2 regions of the Paenibacillus sp. MMO-58 genome follow, and region 1 is predicted to be linked to the other one. Evidence: a T-box and tRNA genes for the amino acid it is inferred to sense, from the RefSeq annotation. Region 1 holds a T-box; the other holds one or more tRNA genes.

What was found. A T-box is a leader RNA that pairs with one kind of tRNA and senses whether it is charged. The one in region 1 lies ahead of WFJ73_RS18150 (valine--tRNA ligase), so its partner is inferred to be a tRNA-Val.
Region 2: it encodes a tRNA-Val, which carries the amino acid that the T-box ahead of WFJ73_RS18150 (valine--tRNA ligase) is inferred to sense. The anticodon was not compared.

What each region holds. Positions count from the first base shown of each region.
Region 1 is NZ_JBBCVY010000005.1:455,410-466,044, forward strand. It holds gene hemB (porphobilinogen synthase) at 1-663, shown strand, start outside; gene hemL (glutamate-1-semialdehyde 2,1-aminomutase) at 670-1,971, shown strand; gene WFJ73_RS18130 (RluA family pseudouridine synthase) at 1,999-3,000, shown strand; gene WFJ73_RS18135 (LysM peptidoglycan-binding domain-containing protein) at 3,108-4,508, shown strand; gene WFJ73_RS18140 (TetR/AcrR family transcriptional regulator) at 4,558-5,160, opposite strand; gene WFJ73_RS18145 (MDR family MFS transporter) at 5,368-6,861, shown strand; T-box leader at 6,934-7,168, shown strand; gene WFJ73_RS18150 (valine--tRNA ligase) at 7,367-10,018, shown strand; gene WFJ73_RS18155 (bifunctional folylpolyglutamate synthase/dihydrofolate synthase) at 10,046-10,635, shown strand, end outside.
Region 2 is NZ_JBBCVY010000002.1:619,412-630,046, forward strand. It holds gene WFJ73_RS08550 (aminotransferase class I/II-fold pyridoxal phosphate-dependent enzyme) at 1-57, shown strand, start outside; gene WFJ73_RS08555 (DUF1885 family protein) at 167-565, shown strand; gene WFJ73_RS08560 (DUF1292 domain-containing protein) at 633-953, opposite strand; gene WFJ73_RS08565 (stalk domain-containing protein) at 1,070-1,639, opposite strand; gene WFJ73_RS08570 (hypothetical protein) at 1,812-2,027, opposite strand; gene WFJ73_RS08575 (MBL fold metallo-hydrolase) at 2,160-2,891, shown strand; gene WFJ73_RS08580 (DUF3892 domain-containing protein) at 3,069-3,302, shown strand; gene WFJ73_RS08585 (hypothetical protein) at 3,365-3,529, opposite strand; gene WFJ73_RS08590 (DUF2524 domain-containing protein) at 3,694-3,888, shown strand; gene WFJ73_RS08595 (plastocyanin/azurin family copper-binding protein) at 4,032-5,291, shown strand; gene WFJ73_RS08600 (cupredoxin domain-containing protein) at 5,302-5,985, shown strand; gene WFJ73_RS08605 (RNA polymerase sigma factor) at 6,098-6,670, shown strand; gene WFJ73_RS08610 (anti-sigma factor) at 6,667-7,404, shown strand; gene WFJ73_RS08615 (cupin domain-containing protein) at 7,448-7,792, opposite strand; tRNA gene WFJ73_RS08620 (tRNA-Val) at 7,925-7,997, shown strand; gene WFJ73_RS08625 (hypothetical protein) at 8,120-8,410, opposite strand; gene WFJ73_RS08630 (response regulator) at 8,691-10,193, opposite strand; gene WFJ73_RS08635 (sensor histidine kinase) at 10,209-10,635, opposite strand, start outside.

The sequences.
Region 1 (10,635 bases):
GAGCTGATCGTTATGGCGGATACTTGTCTCTGCCAATTTACCGATCACGGACATTGCGGCATGGTGCATTTGGATGAAGCTACGGGAACGGCGGTTGTGGATAACGATCCTTCGTTGTCGCTGCTCGTTCGTACAGCCGTTTCCCAGGCGGAAGCGGGTGCGGACGTGATTGCTCCATCGAACATGATGGACGGTTTTGTATCGGCTATCCGCGAAGGACTTGATGAAGCGGGCTTCAGCCATGTTCCGATTTTGTCGTATTCCGTTAAATACGCTTCCGCCTTCTACGGACCTTTCCGGGACGCAGCGAAGTCCGCGCCGCAGTTCGGCGACCGCAAAACGTACCAGATGGACCCGGCTAACGCCCGTGAAGCTTTGCGCGAAGCGGATTCCGACGTGCTCGAAGGCGCGGATATGCTGATGGTCAAGCCTGCCCTTTCTTACCTCGATATCGTTCGCCAGCTTCGCGACAGCTTTGATCTCCCGATCGTCGCTTACAACGTAAGCGGTGAGTATGCCATGGTGAAAGCCGCTGCGGCCAACGGTTGGATTGACGAAAAGGCGATCGTGCTTGAGAAGCTGATCAGCATGAAGCGCGCCGGTGCGGATCTGATCATTACTTACCATGCGAAGGATGCTTCGCGCTGGCTGAGAGGAGAGTAACGAGGGATGAGCAAAACGATTGGCAACAGACGCGACGACCGTTCGAGAGAGGCTTTCGCCCGTGCGAAGCAAGTGCTTCCCGGCGGAGTGAACAGCCCGGTACGTGCTTTCAAATCCGTAGGTCTTAACCCCGTCTATATGGATCACGGCAAAGGCAGCCGTGTTTATGATATCGATGGCAACAGCTACATTGACTACGTAGGTTCCTGGGGACCGCTCATCATGGGGCATGCCCATCCCGAAGTTATCGAAGCGATTAAGAAAACCGCGGAAAAAGGAACAAGCTTTGGCGCACCAACCGAGCTGGAGACGCTGATGGCCGAGCTGGTCGTTGAACGCGTTCCTTCCGTTGATATCGTCCGTATGGTTAACTCCGGTACGGAAGCGACGATGAGTGCGCTGCGTCTTGCGCGCGGTTATACGAAGCGCAGCAAAATTTTGAAATTTGAAGGCTCCTATCATGGACATGCCGACAGCCTGCTTATTAAAGCCGGTTCCGGCGTAGCAACGCTTGGCCTGCCTGACAGCCCAGGCGTTCCGGAAGGCGTGGCCTCCCAAACGATTACCGTTCCTTATAACGATCTGGAATCGGTGAGGCTTGCCTTCGAAAAATTCGGCGAAGAGATTGCCTGCATTATTGTCGAGCCCGTAGCGGGAAATATGGGAGTTGTCCCCCCGCTGCCGGGCTTCCTGCAGGGGCTCCGCGAGCTGACGGAGCAATACGGCAGCCTGCTCATCTTTGACGAAGTCATGACCGGCTTCCGCGTCAATTACAGCTGTGCGCAAGGTCTGTACGGCGTTACGCCGGACTTGACCTGCTTCGGCAAAGTCATCGGCGGCGGCCTGCCTGTCGGCGCTTACGGCGGCAAACGCGAGATCATGGAAATGATCGCGCCAAGCGGTCCGATCTATCAAGCGGGGACCTTGTCCGGCAATCCGCTTGCGATGGCAGCCGGCTATACAACGTTGAAGCTGCTGACGAAAGAAACTTACGAGCTGCTGGAGCGTCAAGCAGTCCGTCTGCAGCTCGGCTTTGAGAAAAATGCCGCTAAGCATGGCATTGCAACAACGATTAACCGGGTTGGTTCGATGGTATGCCCGTTCTTCACGGATACGCATGTCATTAACTTCGAGACCGCCAAGACCTCTAATCTTGAACAATTCAGAGCATACTTTTCTGCTGTGCTTGATCTGGGCGTAAGTATTGCTCCTTCGCAGTTTGAAGGCATGTTCGTATCCGCCGTCCATTCGGACGAAGATATCGACGCAACGATTGCCGTCCATGATCAGGCGCTTGCAAGCTTATAAAACGTAGAACAGGAAGGTTCGATATCCATGCATAAACGTCCTTATCGACGCGAGGGGCAATGGCTGTCGCTTCTGCCGACGGATTTGGCCGGGGAGACGACAGGCAAGGATTCGGCTTCCGGGCAGCAAACGGAGCAGCTTTCCATTCCGGAGGCCGGCAGTCATCCGCATCTTGTGCGGCAATGGCTGCTGGCCTGTTCTTTATTTCCGGCAAAATGGATTAACCGTCTGTTCTCGGTTGGCGGTATCGGTTGGGAGGGAGAGAGAATTCGCCTCCTGGCCTTCCCGCCGATAGCCCCCGTCTCGGATCCGTTATACCGCAAAGCAAAGAGCAGCAGCGGCCATTCCTTGCTGGAACAGGCAACAGAGGTCCTCTACGAGGATGACTTCTGCCTTGTACTTAACAAGCCGGCGGGTATGCCGGTTCACGAGTCCCATGCCGGTCAGACCGGTACACTGGATGAAGCGGCAGCGCGATGGCTGCTTGAGCAAGGCGATCCGCTCCCCGTGCGGCATATCCACCGCCTGGATGACGATACGTCCGGTCCGGTGCTGTATTCGAAAAATGATCTTGCCCAATGGGTGCTGGATGAAGCCATGCGCGAGAAACGCATTGACCGGCGTTATCTTGCGGTTGTCCAGGGGAAGGTGAAAAAGCCTTTCGGTACGATTAATGCCCCCATCGGCAAAGACCGTCATCATTCTTCAAGAAGGCGCGTAACGCCTGGCGGCGATTTGGCGATTACCCACTATGAAACCATTCGCGTTTTTTCGGATGCTACTCTTGTCCGTTTGCAGCTGGAAACCGGCAGAACCCATCAAATTCGCGTGCATATGAGCCATCTTGGCCATCCCTTGCTTGGCGACAAGCTATACGGCGGGGATACGAGGCTGCTGCAGCATCAGGCACTCCATGGCGAACGGCTGCTTTTTCCTCATCCATGGACGGGTGATTCAGTAGAAGCGGCCGCGGCGGAGCCCGAATGGCTTGCGAATCTTCTTGACAAGCTAGGCGCACGGACAAATTGATAGTCATGCGCCTTATTTCCGCGCCATATAGATAGTAGTGAATGTAACTTTAGCCCAAGCTTTAGGCATTTGCTTTTCATTTATGGTATTGGGAGGGAGGATATCGCGTGACAGATCAATCCAAAGGCTTGCGATTTGATTTGTATGAGCGTATTCATTTGCCGGATGAGGTAGCGGCGATTGACGAATTGGAGGAAATTGAGCTATCCCCGCGTATTCAGGTGATTGAGCAGGGTGATCATGCTGTGCTGAAAGGGCAGCTGCTCTTAAACGGCGTGTATCGCGGCCAATCGGACGGAGGAAGCCTGCAGACGCTGGAGCACTGGATTCCGGTCGAAATTACGCTGCCGCTCAACCGGGTATCTCGGCTTGACGACATTTCGGTAGAAATCGATAATTTTGACGTAGATTTATTATCCGCGCGGACGCTTAACGTGACCGGCGTGTTATCGCTTAGAGGTATACTCGTTGAACCGCTTCCCGATGCGGAAGAGGCATGGCGGGAGGAGCCGATAACGGTCGTGCATGAGCGCGAGGCTTCGAATGAGGAATCCGATTTCGAGGCAGAGGCGCAATCGGACATTGAGGCCCAGCCTCAGGAAACATGGCAGTCCGTGACCCAGCAGCCTTATTTTACAGGCTATGCAGGCCAGCTGCCGGGAACGCAAAGAGCACAGGAAGAAGAGTTTGAGGAAGAAGAGGAAGAAGAAAGCTTCGAGGCATTCGAAGAAGAGGAGCAGGAAGAAGAGATAGACGAAGCGGATGCTTCCGTCACGATCTCGGCTTCGCCGAGGGACAGCGGCTGGTCTGCTTCGCAGTGGTTCCAATCGAGCCAGCCGGTCAATCAGCCTGTGAGCCAGCCTGACCCGCAGTCCTATCAACCTGTAAATCAACAGAATGCTTCGTTCTATCAGCCAATGGTTCCTCCACAGGCTCCTCCGCCTTCGAAGAGGGAAGATACTTACGATTTCGAGCAAGAAAGCGAAGAGGACTGGCAGGAAGAGTCGGTTGCCGGGCAAGCCGATGAACCTAACGAGGAGGCTTTTGCATCCTTTGGCGGAGAATCGGCCGGCGAAGCGGAATGGCAGGCGCAGCCCGAGGCTCCCCGCGTGCCGGACAACGAGAAACAGGAGATCCGGATAGGCGTAGGCAGCAAGCAGCCGGAACAAAATCCGGAACAGGCGCCAAACGTCGGACTGATGACGTTGCTGCAGACGAGCAAGCGGGAGCAGGCAGCCCGCCAGGCCGCTGCAGACGAGGTCGCAGCCAAACAGGCCGAACAGGCAAAAAACCGCTCATCCGGTGACGATATCGAGTGGAAAACACTTTTCCTTGGCAAGCAATCGGAGGAGAATGAGTTCCGCAAAATCCGTGTCTGCATCGTGCAAAGAGATGAGACTCTGGAGTCGATTGCAGTCAGATACAGCCTGAATCCCCGTGAAATTCTGCTGTATAACGGCTTGAACGAATCCTCCGTTGCGGAGGGTCAGCTGCTTTATATCCCATAATTAAAAAAGCTCCTCCGTTAGCCCTCCCGGGGCTGACGGTGGAGCTTTTTTAATTAGATTTAAACAGCGGATCAAGCATGGTGATGCAGAAGTTGTCCGCAATCTGTTCGATCGAATAGCCCAGCACTTTCGAATAATAGATAAGAGATTCGGGAGCCATGGCACTAATCATCATATGGGCCGTAAACTCGGGGACGAGTGCAATAATCTCGTCCTTGCTCTGTGCCTCCCGGAGGAGAGACAAAAACAAATGGTTTAATTTCCTGTAGCTCGGACTTTCAAAGAAATCCATATCATCCGGCTTGCAAGGTCTGCTGACCTTAATCACATTCAGCCATTCCAGCTGATCATTAGAAAAGTAGAGCAGACGACGGAAAACAGCCGTCAGTCTGTCATGAACAGGCTTATCGGCGAGCGGCTCGAGCAGCTGGCGGATTTCCTCCATCAGACTCTCGAAGGTATCATTCATTAAGTCCATGCATAAGTCGGATTTATTCGCATAACGCCTGTACAACGTGCCTTGTCCAATCTGAATTGATTTAGCAATCTGGTGCATGCTGACGGCTTCAACACCGTGTTCGGCGAAAAGGGACCTGGCGGCTTGCAGGATCATCTTGCTTACCTCTTGCGAGTCCTTCTTTTTATCGTTCATGCGAGCACCCTCCAATTTAACAAAAAATAAATAAAGCAAGGCTGTATTGACAACCGGACAATTGTCCGGTATCATACGTTAGCGGACAATTGTCCGCAGTCGTTTTACGCCTTACCCATTTTACTGCTGGATCATGAAGAGGTCAAGGCGTCAGCAGTTTTGCAAGAAAGATATATAGAGAAAGATATTTAGGAGGAGAGAAATATAATGACTGAAGCAAATGCAACAAACAGCTCCATGTCTATTAAATCCATTATGGTGCCGCTTCTGGCTATCATTGTGGGGATGTTCATGGTAATTCTTGACGGTACAGCCATGAATGTGGCAATTCCGAAATTGCGTGAGGACTTTGGCGGGGCATCGCTGTCACTTGTACAATGGACCGTTACCGGTTATGCATTGGCGCAAGCTGCTGTTATTCCGCTGGCTGGATGGTTGTCCGACCGTTTCGGAGCGAAGCAGATTTACCTTACTTCGATCGTATTGTTCACAATCGGCTCTGCTTTGTGCGCTTTTGCGACAACTGCCGAGCAATTGATTATTTATCGTATTATTCAAGGACTGGGCGGCGGTATGGTTGCCCCGATTGCAATGGCGTTTACTTATCGCTTAAGCCCTCCGGGCAAACAAGGCGCAGTAATGGGTATGATCGGTATTCCGATGCTGCTCGCACCTGCTCTTGGTCCGGTACTTGCCGGCTGGCTCGTTGATTATGTAACTTGGCATTGGATTTTTATTATCAATATCCCTGTTGGGGCGGTAGCCGTACTCCTTGGTCTTCGTACACTGCCGGCATTGGCACGCCAATCCGTTCCGCAGCTTGATCTACTTGGTATGATCTTTGCGCCGCTTGCCTTTGCAGGCCTAGCGTACGGCGTCAGCGAAGGCGGTACGGACTGGGGCTCTACCAAAACTTTGACCGGTCTAATTGTTGGCGGCATTTCGCTCATTATCTTTATTATTGTTGAATTGAACCGTAAGCAGCCTTTGTTGGAACTTCGTGTATTCAAGTCTGCGGATTTCTCCAAAGGTATCATTGTTCAGTGGGTATCTCAAATTGCACTCTTTGGCACCTTGTTCTTGTTCCCGTTGTTCCTGCAAACAGCTAAAGGCTACTCCGCTCTTGATACTGGCTTGATCCTGCTGCCGCAAGCGCTAGCTGCTGCGATCTTTATGCCGATCGGCGGGAAGCTCTTTGATAAGATTGGAGCCCGTCCGCTTGTTATGAGCGGTCTTGGGATTGTTACGATTGGCGCATTCTTGCTCTCTAACATTTCAGCCGATGCAACGGTAGGCACTTATATTCTTCCGCTCATTTTACTCGGAGCGGGTATGGGCCTCTCGATGATGCCGCTTAATACGCATATTATTCAAGCAGCACCTCCTGAACTGGTTGGCCGCGTAACTTCGCTTACAAGTGCAGCCCAGCAGGTAATGACCTCCTTTGCGGTAGCGGGTCTTGCGACGATTCTCGCTAGACGCACCGAGCATTATATGGCTGCGGAAGGAATTAAGAATCCTGCTGATATTACACCGGCTATTGCATCCCATGTTGCTTCTGCTTCTTATGGAGACACATTCCTGATCCTAACGATTGTTGGTGTTGTAGGTACATTGGTAGGTTTCCTGCTGTCGAAACCGAAACGCGCGGAAGGCGCAAGCGCGGAAAAAGCCGATATGCCAATGATGATGGGTCACTAATTAGGCGTAGACGCAAGTTGACTTTCGGGGACATCTTGGATAAAATATGCTATATCTGATTTTTTTCAACATATATTGACGTTGAAGGGGAAGAGTAAGCAGCCAAGCCTTCAGAGAGCGGGACTGTAACGCTGAAAGGTACCGCAGGAATTTACTGCTTCGCTTGTCGCCCCGGAGTTGCTTGAATGAAGCGGGTTCATCCGTTATTTCAAGCCGGCCGCAGCCGTTATCTGTTTGAGTGCCGTGCTTGCTTTTCAGGGGTGCGGAACAAAGGTGGTACCACGGAAGATAACCTTTCGTCCTTTGCTATAAGGGCGGAAGGTTTTTTTGTATTTCTATCCATGCAATGACAGGAATGGTAATGCTTTCGAAGTATGAATCACCACAAACGGTTGATGAACAACCTAGTTTGGCAATTCATTTGGTTTATGCTTTCGAAGTATGAATCACCACAAACGGTTGATGAACAACCTAGTTTGGCAATTCATTTTAGGAGGATGTAAAGATGTCAGACAAGACAACAATGCCGACGACTTATGATCCGAAGGCAGCTGAGCAGAAATGGTACGACTTCTGGCAGCAGGGTCAATTTTTCAAGGCGGGCCAGCGCCCGGAAGCAAAGCCTTTTACGATCGTAATTCCGCCGCCAAACGTTACGGGGATGCTTCATATCGGGCATGCGCTCGATTTCACCCTTCAAGATATCATTATCCGCACCAAACGGATGCAGGGCTTCGACACGCTGTGGCTGCCTGGCACCGACCATGCGGGTATTGCTACTCAAACCAAGGTAGAACAGAAGCTGCGCGAGCAGGGACTGAGCCGCTACGACCTTGGCCGCGAGAAATTCCTGGAGCAGGTGTGGGACTGGAAAGAGCTTTATGCGGGCACGATTCGCGAGCAATGGGGCAAAATGGGACTGTCTCTGGACTATTCCCGCGAACGTTTTACATTGGACGAGGGTTTGTCCAAAGCGGTACGCGAAGTATTCGTCCGTTTGCATGAGAAGGGCCTTATCTACCGCGGCAAAAAGATTATTAACTGGGACCCGGCTGCCCGCACGGCTTTGTCCGATATTGAAGTAGAGTACAAAGAGCTGAACGGCCATCTGTACCATCTCCAATATCCGCTCAAGAACGGCAGCGGTTATATTACCGTAGCAACAACGCGTCCGGAGACGATGCTTGGCGATACGGCCGTAGCGGTCCATCCGGAAGACGAGCGTTACAAGCATCTGATTGGCCAAATGATCGTACTGCCGGTAGTTGGCCGCGAAATTCCGATTATTGCCGACGAATACGTAGAGAAGGATTTTGGATCCGGCGCGGTAAAAATTACGCCAGCGCATGACCCGAATGATTTCGAGGTTGGCCTGCGCCATGACCTACCGCAAATCATCGTCATGGATGAGACTGGCACCATGAACGAGCATGCGGGTCCTTATCAAGGTCTCGACCGTGCGGACTGCCGCAAGAAGCTGGTGAAGGATCTGCAGGAGCAAGGCGTTTGCATCCGCATCGAGGACCACGTGCATCAGGTTGGCCACAGCGAGCGCAGCGGTGCGGTTGTTGAGCCGTATTTGTCGACGCAATGGTTCGTAGCGATGAAGCCGCTGGCTGAACGCGCGATCGAAGCGCAAAAATCCGGCAACGGCGTTAATTTTGTACCGGACCGCTTCGAGAAAATTTATTTGAACTGGATCGAAAATGTCCGCGATTGGTGTATTTCCCGCCAACTGTGGTGGGGTCATCGCATTCCGGCATGGTACTGCGAGTCCTGCGGCGAGATGCATGTTGCCCGCGAGGACGTAACAGCCTGCGCGGCTTGCGGCAGCACATCGCTTCGCCAGGACGAAGACGTTCTGGATACCTGGTTCAGCTCGGGGCTCTGGCCGTTCTCCACGCTCGGCTGGCCGGAAGAAACGGAAGACTTCAAACGTTACTACCCGACGGATGTTCTTGTAACGGGTTATGACATCGTTTATTTCTGGGTTGCGCGCATGATCTTTACCGCCCTTGAATTCACGGATCAAATTCCGTTCAAGGACGTACTGATGCATGGTCTCGTTCGCGACGCGGAAGGACGCAAAATGTCCAAATCGCTTGGCAACGGCGTTGACCCGCTTGATGTAATCGAGAACTACGGTGCCGATGCGATGCGTTACATGATCTCGACAAGCAGCACGCCGGGTCAGGATCTGCGCTTCCGGATCGAGAAGGTCGAGCAGGCCCGCAACTTTGCGAACAAGATTTGGAACGCATCCCGTTTCGCTCTGATGAACCTTGAAGGCTTTACGGCTTCCGATATCGATATTAAGAGCAATCTCGGTACGGCTGAGCGCTGGATTCTGCATCGTCTGAACGAAACGGTGCGCGAAGCGACCCGTCTGATCGACAGTTACGAGTTCGGCGAAACCGGCCGTATTTTGTACAACTTCATCTGGGACGATCTGTGCGACTGGTACATCGAATTTGCCAAGCTTAATCTGTACGGCACTGACGAGCAGGCAAAACGCGCGACGCAGTCGGTACTGGCCTATGTGCTTGACCGTACGCAGCGCCTGATTCATCCGTTTATGCCTTACATCAGCGAAGAGATCTGGCAGCATCTGCCGCATGAAGGCGAGTCGATTACCGTAGCCGCATGGCCGGTATACGACGAAGCTCTTGAAGCGCCTGAAGCGGTAAAAGAGATGGAGCTTCTCATGGACATTATCCGTGCGGTTCGTAACGTTCGCGCGGAAGTGAATGTACCGATGAGCAAGAAGGTTGAGCTGATGATTAAGCCTTCCGGCGAAGCGGAGGCGGCGATTGTGAGCCGCAACGAAGAATTTATCAGACGTTTCTGCGGTACTTCGTCGTTTGAGACCGGTCTTGGCCTGGCAGCTCCGGATAAAGCAATGACGGCAATCGTAACCGGTGCGGAGCTTTACCTGCCTCTTGCGGGCCTGATCGATATCTCGCAGGAGATCGCCCGTCTCGAGAAAGAGCTGGCAACACTGAGCTCCGAAGTGGAGCGCGTAGAGAAAAAGCTTGGTAACGAAGGTTTCGTTGCGAAGGCTCCGGCAAAAGTCATTGAAGAAGAACGCGCCAAAATGGCGGACTACGCAAGCAAACGCGATAAGGTTCTTGCGCGTATCGAAGAGCTGCGCAGCTAATGATCTGATGGAAGAAGGACGTTTACGATGATCGAAAACGGAACGGAAACGGAACGAAGCGGCATGCTTCGTTCCTATAAGGAAGCGGTCGATTGGATCAACGGGCTTATTCCGTTCGGAATCCGCCCGGGTCTTGACCGTATTGAGCAGCTGCTGGAGAGACTGAATAACCCTCACCGCAGGCTCAAATTTATTCATATTGCGGGTACTAACGGCAAAGGTTCAACCTGCGCGTACTTAACAAGCGTATTGATGAAATGCGGATATGATGTAGGGACATTTACTTCGCCTTATATTACGAAGTTCACAAACCGGTTCCAATATAACGGCCAGGATATTGAGGAAGAGACTCTCCTTCGTCTGGCCAATGTGCTTAAGCCGCATGTAGAGGAACTGGCAGAGACGGAGTTCGGCTCGCCTACGATGTTCGAAGTATCTACGGCTCTTGCCATTCTGTTCTATGCGACCGTTACTTATCCGGATTACGTCGTTTGGGAAACAGGGCTCGGCGGAAGAATGGACGTTACGAATATCGTTACGCCTATCATCTCCGTCATTACGAATGTCGGCCATGACCATATGGACCGGCTTGGCAACACGCTTGAGGCCGTAGCCTC
Region 2 (10,635 bases), on a different contig from region 1:
GAGGACCGCAGCATTAAGTTCGTTAAAGTTATTGTGGAAGAGAACGCGATCTTCTAAACGAAAAGCCAACAGCAGAGCTATAAGGCGATGCTGTTGGCTTTTTGCATGATTCCACTTATTGTAAACCCTTAGAGAGCCATGCTATGATGAGGTGGGGGTGGGACGAATGAGTCAAAGCGCATTTATTAAGCTTGTTCAAGGATCTGCCGTTAGTGAACTTCCGCTGGAAGAACTGAAGGAAAAGCTAATCCATTACCGGGAACAGACCGCTTTAACCGGAACGCAGCTAGATTGGGATTATGCAAAAGCGGCTTTTCCGTATACGTTCGAATCGAAGCAGGATGACCGATGGTTTTACTTGCAAGGCACCAATCCCGGATACAAATATATCGTGTTTGGCAATGGAGATGAGGGCCCTTCCACGATTCAAGTCGTCCTTCCCGACGGGTCCACCCATGGCGACAAAGCCAAAGCTAACGAGCTTTGCAAGTATTTAGCCAAACAGCTGCTTGCCGAGCTTACGATGTTTAACGGCCGCACGATTTATTATAATCCGCGTAAATGACATACAAAAAAACACCCGTCTATCCGGGCTGAAGCAGCCGCTTGGATTAGACGGGTGTTTTAGGTCATTAACCTTCTTTGTTCTCGTTCTCGGTGCGCGCGATTTCTTCGTAGATCGCCGTTACGCGATCCCACTCTGCATCGTCTTCGATACCAACGAGAAACGCTTCGTCGTTCTCTTCTTCAATACGGAAGATAACGCCGTCAGCCTCCGGATCGTTGCGATCCAGCAATACCGCATATACGTTGTTCTCCGATTCAAATGTATAGACCATGACCATTTCACGCTCTTGGCCTTCGTCGTCTGTCACGATGAACACATGCTCATCATGTTCATGATCTTGTCCGCAGCCGCAGTCTTCGCCGTGCTGATGTTGATGCTCGCTCATGGAATTACCCCATTTCAGTTATTTATACATACTTACGTATCGTACCATGCGAAGTATCGCCGGTCAAACAAAAGACGCCCTGCCGTAGTCCGGAGCGTCCTTTTTTCAAGCCTTATTTACTGGGATGTGATGAGCTTCTCCGATACAACCGTCCAGTCATCCGAAGGCGATGTTTTCAAATAGAACCGTACCGCGTATTTGCCTGCGTACTCAAAGTTATATTTGATATCCTCCGTCCGGTACCAGAAATTATCCTTTGTGATGCTTACATTCTGGGATTGAATAACCTTCTCGGTGCCGTATGGGTCCGTAATCGACACTTTTACAGCAGAGATGTCTGTCTTAAGATTGTCGATTTGGGAGAAGACATTAAACGTATATTTGTTGCCTTTGTCCACATTGCCAAAAATGACTTTATCCTGGAACAGAATCATATGGACATTAGGCTTGTTAATTGTCGCTTTCTTGCTCTGATTATCCCAGTCAACAAGCGCATTTAGGCTGTTTACCATCTGGCGAAGAGGCAAGTAGGTTTTGCCGTCCACAATAATGCCGCCGTCATCCAGCTCACTGCCGTTTACAATGACGCGTACTTTCTGGGATGCTGAATCGGCGAAAATGAGCGTGCCTCCGAATACCGACAAAATAGCGAGCAGAATAGCTACTTTTTTAAATCCGACTTTCATTGCTGTTAACCCTCCCTCCATCCGGTTTGTCTGGATGTTTGGTTATACTCGGGTTTTGGCCCAAAGTTGCGCCCGGCAATAAAAGTTTTTAAGCCTGATCGTTCAAGGCAGAACCTGTCAAAAGCTGTTGAAACATGCGCTTGCCCAGGAAATACTTACGTATTGCCCGCGGTTAGCTGTAAGTGCGGGTCAAGATGCAAGGTACGCCCTTCCCTACCGCTCCGGGCTCCTGCATTCGCTTCCAATAGCGCATCCCACGCTCGCATGGCGTTTTGCACACCGCGCAAGTGTCGGACAACACAAGCTTGTAGTAATACTGCTTCCTGTCACTGGACGACTTTTTCTTCTTCACAACTTTGCCTTTGCCCTTTGCCGCTGCTGCACTCATCTTCGTTCAATCCTCCCGCCTTTTTGCTTCTGCATTATATGTAGGCGGAGAGCATTATGCATCTGTTGTTTGTCAACATCTTGCGTTATTTGATAAAGTGGAGACAACCATGAAATGGGAGGCGATCTTAGCATGCAGATCCAAATGTTAGGCACCGGCGGTGCTTTCGCGAAAAAATATTCGAACAATAATGCTTTGATGGAAGTTGACGGCTTCAAGCTGCTCGTGGACTGCGGCATCACGCTGCCCCGGTCGCTTCACGATGCCGGCTACTCGTTTGACGATCTCGATGCGGTGCTGATCAGCCATATGCATGCCGACCATGTCGGCGGGCTGGAGGAATACGCGTTCCAGATGATGTTCCGTTACGGCAAAAAGCCTGTCCTGTATATTGCCGATACGCTGGTAGAGCCATTATGGGAGCAGACGCTTCGCGGAGGCTTGACGCAGGATCCTCTTAATGAGCTGTCCGATTTCTTTGATGTTCGTCCAATCAAGGAAGGCGAGTCGTACGAGATCCATCCCGGAATTCGCGTGAAGCTGATCCGGACAGATCATATCGCAGGCAAGCTCAGCTATTCCTTCCTCTTTAACGAGACCTTTTTCTATTCCGCGGATATGAAGTTTGACGGCGGACTCCTGATGGAGTTGAACGCAAGCGGGGTAACAACGATTTTCCATGACTGTCAGCTTATCTCCCCGGGAGTTGTTCATGCGAGTCTGGACGAGCTGCTCACGCTGCCCGAGGACATCCAGGAGAAGATGTGGCTGATGCACTATAACGACAATATGGAAGAGTTCGTCGGCCATACGGGAAAAATGCGTTTCGTGGAGCAGCTTGCCGTTTACGAAATTAAAACCTAACAAGCAGATATCCACCGCGCTACTGGCGCTGCAGACATCCGCTCTAGGTATAGCTTATGCAGGCTGCCTGTTTCCGGTCAAAAGATTGTAACCCTCGGATGCCTATATGAAATATGAAATTAGCTTCATGCATTTATTCAGCCTCAGTGATCCATACTATCATCGGAGGATGATAATATGGATCACACACAAGAAGAAGTAGTTGCCGTACGCAAGAACGGGGACGGCGATATTGTTGAGCTGCAATTAACATCCGGCCGGGTCGTCGATTATAAAACCGCGCAATCGATGGTTAAAAATAATGAAATTGCCGGATTAAACGTCTTTAAAGGCCGCGACCACGAAGAGCATCTTCGTTCTAACGCGGACGGCCGCAAGGACAATAATCTCGACAATCTGCCAACCTTCTAAAACCGGAAAATCGGCTGCCGCGATCGCGGACAGCCGATTTTTTCTTTACCTCATATCGATGATCATTTTTTCTTCGTTTCGGGAGGCAGTTTTCTGCGCCATACATGAGTTTGATCATAAGATAAGGAATCTTTAACGACAAACCTTGCCACACAAGCGATTACCGTACCCACGATGCCAAACAAGCCCAGAAGCCATACGGCCATATAGGCATACTCCTGTGCCAAACGATACCGCCTCCTATTAGTCATGCAAATGCTTTCTATACAGGTATGTATGTCGAGAATAAAATATGCTAATTTTGTCACAAGTTCGCATCATAATTGCCTATCCGGATCATACTAAATGGCGGACAAACGTACTCACAATACAGAGGGAGAGTGACTTTACCATGACTTCAGATTTGAACAGCAGCTATGATTGCGCAAATGCTTCTTCCGACTTGCCGAATCTTATCGCGCAGCTTGACTCGTTAAGGAACGGGTCCGCTTCCACTGCCGAGCAGCAGGAAGAGATTAACCGCCTCGAGAATCAGATCCGGTTCATTCAGAACAAATGCGATATTCCGCATAGTAATCATCAATAGCGAGACACGAAAGGTCCATGCTAAACGGCATGGACCTTCTTCTTTAATAAACCCCGAAAAAAAATTCAATTTCCTTCAAACCGCTTTCTCATTTCCTTCGTTACCTCCTATAAGAGACCATTATTCTTTAAGGAGGATTATTCATGACCACCAAAAAATTAACTATGTTTATGTTTGCCGCAGTACTCTTAACGGGTCTGCTGTCGTCTGTTATCGGAGCTTCGGCAGCGGAAACGCAGCCCGCTTCCGTGACAACCGACGCAGAAACGGCGGCGAAGCTGGGGCTTCTGCTGGGCGACGGCAACGGCCTTAACGATGCTTACCTGGCCAAGCGGACCACCCGCATGCAGGCGGCCATCATTTCTTTGCGCCTGAACGGCCATTTGAAGGAGGCCATGGCGGGCAATGGCGCTTCTTCTTTTAAAGACGCAGACAAAGCAGGCAAATCCAATGTTCCTATTCTCGCCTACTTGAAGCAGCATCCTGAACTAGGCTGGGCCGGCAACCCGGACGGCACCTTCCATCCGAACGATCCCGTCAGCGCACAACAGCTGTACAAAGTTCTTCTTGAAAATATCGGCTTCCGTTCCGGTTCCGAGTTCGCTTATGCGGATACGTTGACGTTTGCGGCTTCCAAAGGAATGGCATCCATAGCGGCAGCCAGCCCGCTGACCAACGCGCATCTTGCTACAGCGCTTATCGAGTCCTTAAACGTACAAACCCCGCAAGGGCAATCCTTTTTCGATAACCTCCAGCAGAAAGGCGTACTCCCGCAATCCGCAGCACTGCCTCAAGGTAAAAGAATTGAGCTGCGAAGCCATCAAGAGCTGGGTACTTATCTGACCGACAATAACGGCATGACCTTGTACTATTTCACCAAGGATGCCGAGAATATTAATGCTTGCGGTGGGCAATGCCTCGTCAACTGGCCTGTGTTCACGTCAGATGAGCTGCAAATTCCCGCCTTCCTGAATAAAGCCGATTTCTCGAGCATCACCCGTGCCGACGGCACGAAGCAATGGACTTACAAAGGCTACCCGCTCTACTACTTTATCAAGGATGCACAATCCGGTGATGTGCTTGGCCAGAACGTAAACCAAGTATGGTTTGTTATAAATCCTTCTACATTTAAAGGCATGACACCGGAAGCCAAAGCTTACCGGATAGATATTAAACAGTTCTCTTTCGGTACGGAACCTCTTACTGTTGAAGCAGGCTCCAAAATTACCTTCACCAACTATGACGAAATGGAGCATAACGCGGTGGCCGTAGACGGCAGCTTTAAAGTTCCCGTGCTCAAAACAGGAGAGTCCTATGCAATCACCCTGGATAAACCGGGTACCTACAATTACTATTGCGAGCTGCACAAATCGTTTATGACCGGTCAGATTATTGTGAAATGAGGGATTTATCATGAAGTATATAACAAGTAAAAGCCTGCTGCTCATGTTATCCGGACTACTGTTTGTGTTTTTACTGGCGGCATGCGGCAGTTCATCCGATAAGGCGGCCTCCGCTCCCCCTCCATCGCAGGAGGCAGCGACCGTTACGCCAAGCCCTACCCCAGAAGCTTCTATGTCTAGTGAAGAGCACGAGAATATGCAGCATGAATCAGCCGCGCCTTCGGAATCGCCATCTCCGTCTGCAGTTCCCGAAGTATCGGCAACGGCCAAACCGCAAGCAACGGCGACGGCTACGCCAAAACCTTCGCCATCCCCCACTCATGATGATCATCATGGCGGGCGTACACACGATGATGATTCGAAGACATCTCCTGCTGCCAGCGAGGATCATCCAAAAAGCTCGCCTGCCGCAACGGCGCCAAGTACAGAGGATGGCGGCAAGGAATATGTCGTTGAAATTTCCAATTTCGCCTTCTCCCCTGCCAAGCTGGAAATAAAGCCGGGGGACCGCGTCAAATTTATTAACAAGGACGAAATCAAGCATAGCGCAACAGCAGACGACAATTCTTTTGACACCGGGCTGCTTGCAGAGAATGAAGCTAAAACGGTTACCTTTGATAAAGCAGGCGATTTCGCCTATCACTGTATGCCGCATCCCGGAATGCAGGCCACGATTAGCGTCTCGGACAAATAGATACTAATGAAGGGATAACCATACTTGGTTATCCCTGTTTTCCTTTTCGCATTGCAAGGCTGTAAACACTTGATAGAATAGATTTATATCATCCTCTTGGAGGTACCATCGTATGCGGGAGCTTACGGATCATCAATTGATGCTGCTCATTCAGAGCAAGCAGAGCGAGGCGCTTTCCGTTTTATATGACCGTTACTCGTCTCTCGTTTATTCCTTCGCCTGGAAAACCTTAAAGGACGAGAATGTCGCTAAAGAAATCGTCCAGGCCGTATTTATGCGATTATGGACAACCAAATCCGTCTATGATCCCGAGCAAGGCAGGTTCTCCAGCTGGCTGCTGACCATTACCCGCAATATTACGACCGATTGGCTGCGCAAAAGACGGAGAGATACGGCTCCTCTCGTTCAAGTCGAACCGGAACAGCTGGCTAAAATCCCGGATGAAGCTTCCGCCACGCCGGAAACGGCTGCCGTTAACAGCGCGATGAAGGACCAGATCCGCAGCGCTTACCGCGATTTGTCCGCCCAGCAGATCCATCTGCTTGAGCATTTCTATTGGCAGGGCTACAGCATAAGCGAGCTTGCGGCTATATATAACCAGCCGATAGGAACGGTAAAGAACCGTCTGCATCAGACGTTAAAAATATTACGCAGGCATCTCGTGGCCGAAGGAGAGCAATCATGAAGCAGCAAAATGAGACGGTTTGCCATAATGCCCTTGACTATATTTCGGGTGCTTGCTCCGATAAAGAAAAGAAAGCTTTCGAACGGCATCTTTCAGGCTGCCCCGCCTGCCAGACCGAGCTCGAAGAGCTTCGGCTCGTATGGGACTCTCTCCCTTCCGACATGGAGCTGATCGAACCGCCGGCTGACTTGAAGCAGCAGGTCATGGACGCCGCGCTGGCCTCCATTCAACCGCGCCCTGCAAAACGCTCCTTCCGCAAGCTGACCTGGGGTACTGCTGCCGCAGCCGTACTCGCCGTATTGATTGCGGGCACGGCATGGAATGTGGAGCTGTATCGCAGCCGAAGCGGTCCGGCCGTTATCCCTATCGAACAGGCATTGTCCGTATCCGCTTCCCAGATCAATCAGCTTATTTCCTTAAAGCCTGTATCGGATGAAGTCGCTTCGTCCTATGCCGTCGCCTGTATCGTGGATAACGGAAGCAACAAGCAATTTGTCGTCTATGTATTTGGCGCACCGGCATCCAAGGACAGCTCCGTCTACCAGGTATGGCTGAACCATGCCGGACAAAAGGACAGCGCAGGTACTTTCCGGGTTGATGACAAAGGTATCGGAGTACTCGCGATGCCTATATCCGGCGATACGCTTGCTTTTGACTCTATTGGCATTACGCTTGAGCCTGACGAACACGGCAAGCAGCCAAGGGGAACAAGATTGTACAGCTCCATCTCCTGATGAATAAAAACCGCCATCCGTACGCTCGGGTACGAATGGCGGTCTACTGATTAGAAGGATATCTGTCTCCTCTGGTTGTAGGTTCCGAGATGACAAGAAACTGAATGTCGCGATCCGATTGGTTAAACATCTGGTGCGGAGTATGCGGGGCTACGTGAATCCCTTCATGCGCTTCCAGCTCAAAGGTCTCGCCGGCAATCTCAATGGTCGCCGTCCCTTCAAGAACAAAGAAGAATTGTTGGGACTTCTCGTGGTAATGGCGCGTTTCAGCCGTATGCGGCGGCATTTTCTCATGGATGATGCTCAAATCCTGCCGCTTCAGCAGATGCCAGCCGTCGCATTGGTCCCCCCATATGTAATGTTCCGCATTGCTTTTGCTTACCTTCATCATACTGCTCCTTGCTGTCAGCTTGACCTTTAATGTGATAGTTATCGTAGCAGTTTTCCGGGTAGATGAAAAGGTAATAATTGTGTTGACATTCATTTTGGATGCTGATATATTAATATTCATCACTCACACGATCTGTTAGCTCAGCTGGGAGAGCACTATCTTGACAGGGTAGGGGTCAGTGGTTCGAGCCCACTACAGATCATACGAATAGAAACCCGCAAAGCCTTAGGCTTTGCGGGTTTTCTTATTGGTACAGGTATTCCATATGAAGTGATACAGGAGTGCCGAAGTTCAGCCCAATCACACGGTATTTGCGTTTTTGATCTATTTTTTCGAATGTTTCTTGGAAGATGCTTTAGCTTTTTTCCCGCGTTTCGCGCTCGAAACCATAACATTTTTCTCGGTATGCGTGTAAAGATGCTGATAAACAGGGCAACAATGATGTTGCTTCACCGTTTCAATATTTTGGACGACATTCACAAGCTGTGGATGGTAGTAGTTCTCATAAAGAGTAATTGGAGGATCATAAATCGTCTGCGTTGGACAATCGGGACAAAAGTTAGCTTCATTCATACTACCTACATTGCCCATGCCCATGTAATAGTTGCGGTTCACTGTAATTATCCCCTTCCAGTTTTAGATTACAGCTTATTGTATTCACTGAGGGGAAGTACGACCTGTACACTTGACCCTGAAGGCGATAGCCTCCGATATTCATGGGAGTTGAAAGGCGAGAGAATTGCCGTGTATCGGTTATTGCCTGTTCAAGTGGCTAGTCAAGGAACTTTGCATTAGGAAGAGAGCACAACTTCTACCGAGGCATGGCAGTGGTTCGAGACCACTACAGCTCATACGAACAGAAAAGCGGTGCATGGACTACCCATGCACCGCTTTTTTAAAACTCTGAACCAACACACTGCTCCCTATACTCGCTTGGGCTTAATCCCGTATGATCCTTGAACACGCGGGAGAAATAATGCTGGTCGCTAAAAGAAAGCGCATCCGCGAGCTCCTTGATTTTCATTTCCGGCTTGGCCCGCAGCTGCTTGCAGGCCTCCTCGATCTTCAGCTCCATGTAATACTGAACGAACGTTGTGTTCGTATAGCGCTTAATAATCCGGCTCACATACGACGCGCTGACATGGAATTTGGCTGCCAGATCATTGATGGAAAGCTGCGAAAATTTATGGAGCTTAACGTAAGCATCCATTTGCTCGAACAACTCTTCTCCGCTCTTCCGGTTGCGCTGCTGCAGCTGCTCAAAGCTGTGGGCACACCAGTCCAAGCATTGCTCGCAGAATCTCTGGTAGCTGCCTTGCTCCAGTATTTCTTTGACAGCCGCTGCCGCTGCCAGCCTTTCCTCAGGTCCGCTGCTCGGCAGCGCATGGACGAAAGCATCTCCAATCGCCGATACAAGCCTCTCCAGATCAACATATCGGGCATGCTCTCTATAGGAGATTTGCAGATACTCGCGGAGCTTAATCTGGAATGGCTGCGATTGGCGCTGTTCAATCATTTCGGTAAAGCTTCTGATGACGTCATCCTTCACCGTTTGTTCCGGAATGCGATAATCCGTATCGAGCAGCACTCTTTTATCCAGCAGCGTCTCTTCATTGAGCAGACCTTTCAGCCTGTCGTATTGAAGCTGCAGCTGGTTGAAATCTACCGGCTGGAAGCGGCCAGCCATGGCGATTTCAATGCCAACGCTTAGCAGCACACGTTCAACGGATTCCATCCAAGCAAGTGTCGTGACGAACCGTTCCTTCATAGCGGACTGGACAAATACAAGGTAACCGTCCGAATCCTTAGCAGGAAACACCCAGCAGCTTTGCGGCTGGCAAATAGCGTCAAGCAGCGTTTGCACCGTTTCGCTCTTCCAATTGCCCGAATCCGGAATAAAAGGCTGCTTGCCAATTAGAAACAGCGAGACCGGCTGTTCATGAAATTGCGGCCCAAGACGCAAGCCGGATAGAAAGGCAGGAGCCACGATTGACTTTAAAGGCTCGAGGCTATACTCCAACTTTTCCGCGAGCGAATCAACGATCCGCTGCATAACCTCGATCAGCTGGTTCCGCTCGACGGGCTTCAGCAAATAATCAAACACCTGCAAATTAATCGCTTTGCGCGTATATTGGAAATCGCTGTAGCTGCTAATAAGCACAACTTTCAGCGACGAATTCAGCTTCTTGGCCTGCTCGATAAGTTCAAGCCCGCCCAACTTGGGCATCCGGATATCCGTGATCAGAATGTCGACGGCCTGCTTCTTCAAATAATCCAGTGCCTCTTCCCCATTATAAGCCGTAGCCGCGATCCGGATCGGTAGTTCCGATGATTCGAGAAGCGCCTTGATATTACGCAATATCGGCTTGCTGTCTTCGGCTATCAAGGCGTTAAACATAGGCTTCTACCCCTTCTAATAAAAATCTTTCGTGAGAGAGGCGATAATTTGCACGGTTGAACCTTTTTCCTCTCCCGCGTTATTGTACAGATTGAAAAACAACCGGTTCTTATACATCAGCTTAAGTCGATTCACCGTATTAACAATTCCCATATTTCCAAAGCTTGAAGGCATATGGAGCTCATGCTCCCTCGCCTCGGAATTCGAAATATTATTCATGATTTCATTCATCTTGCCGGCTTCAATACCTTCGCCATTATCGCTGATTTCGATGGCCCAAATGCCATTGTACAGCTTCACCAGAATTTTGATGCGCAAAGGCGGATCGGTATTCGTGAACGCATGCTCGATACAGTTCTCGACGAACGGCTGGATGACCAGCCTTGGAAGCTGTATAAGATTGGCGGCTGCATCTTCGGCGATAATTTCCCATTCAAGGTCG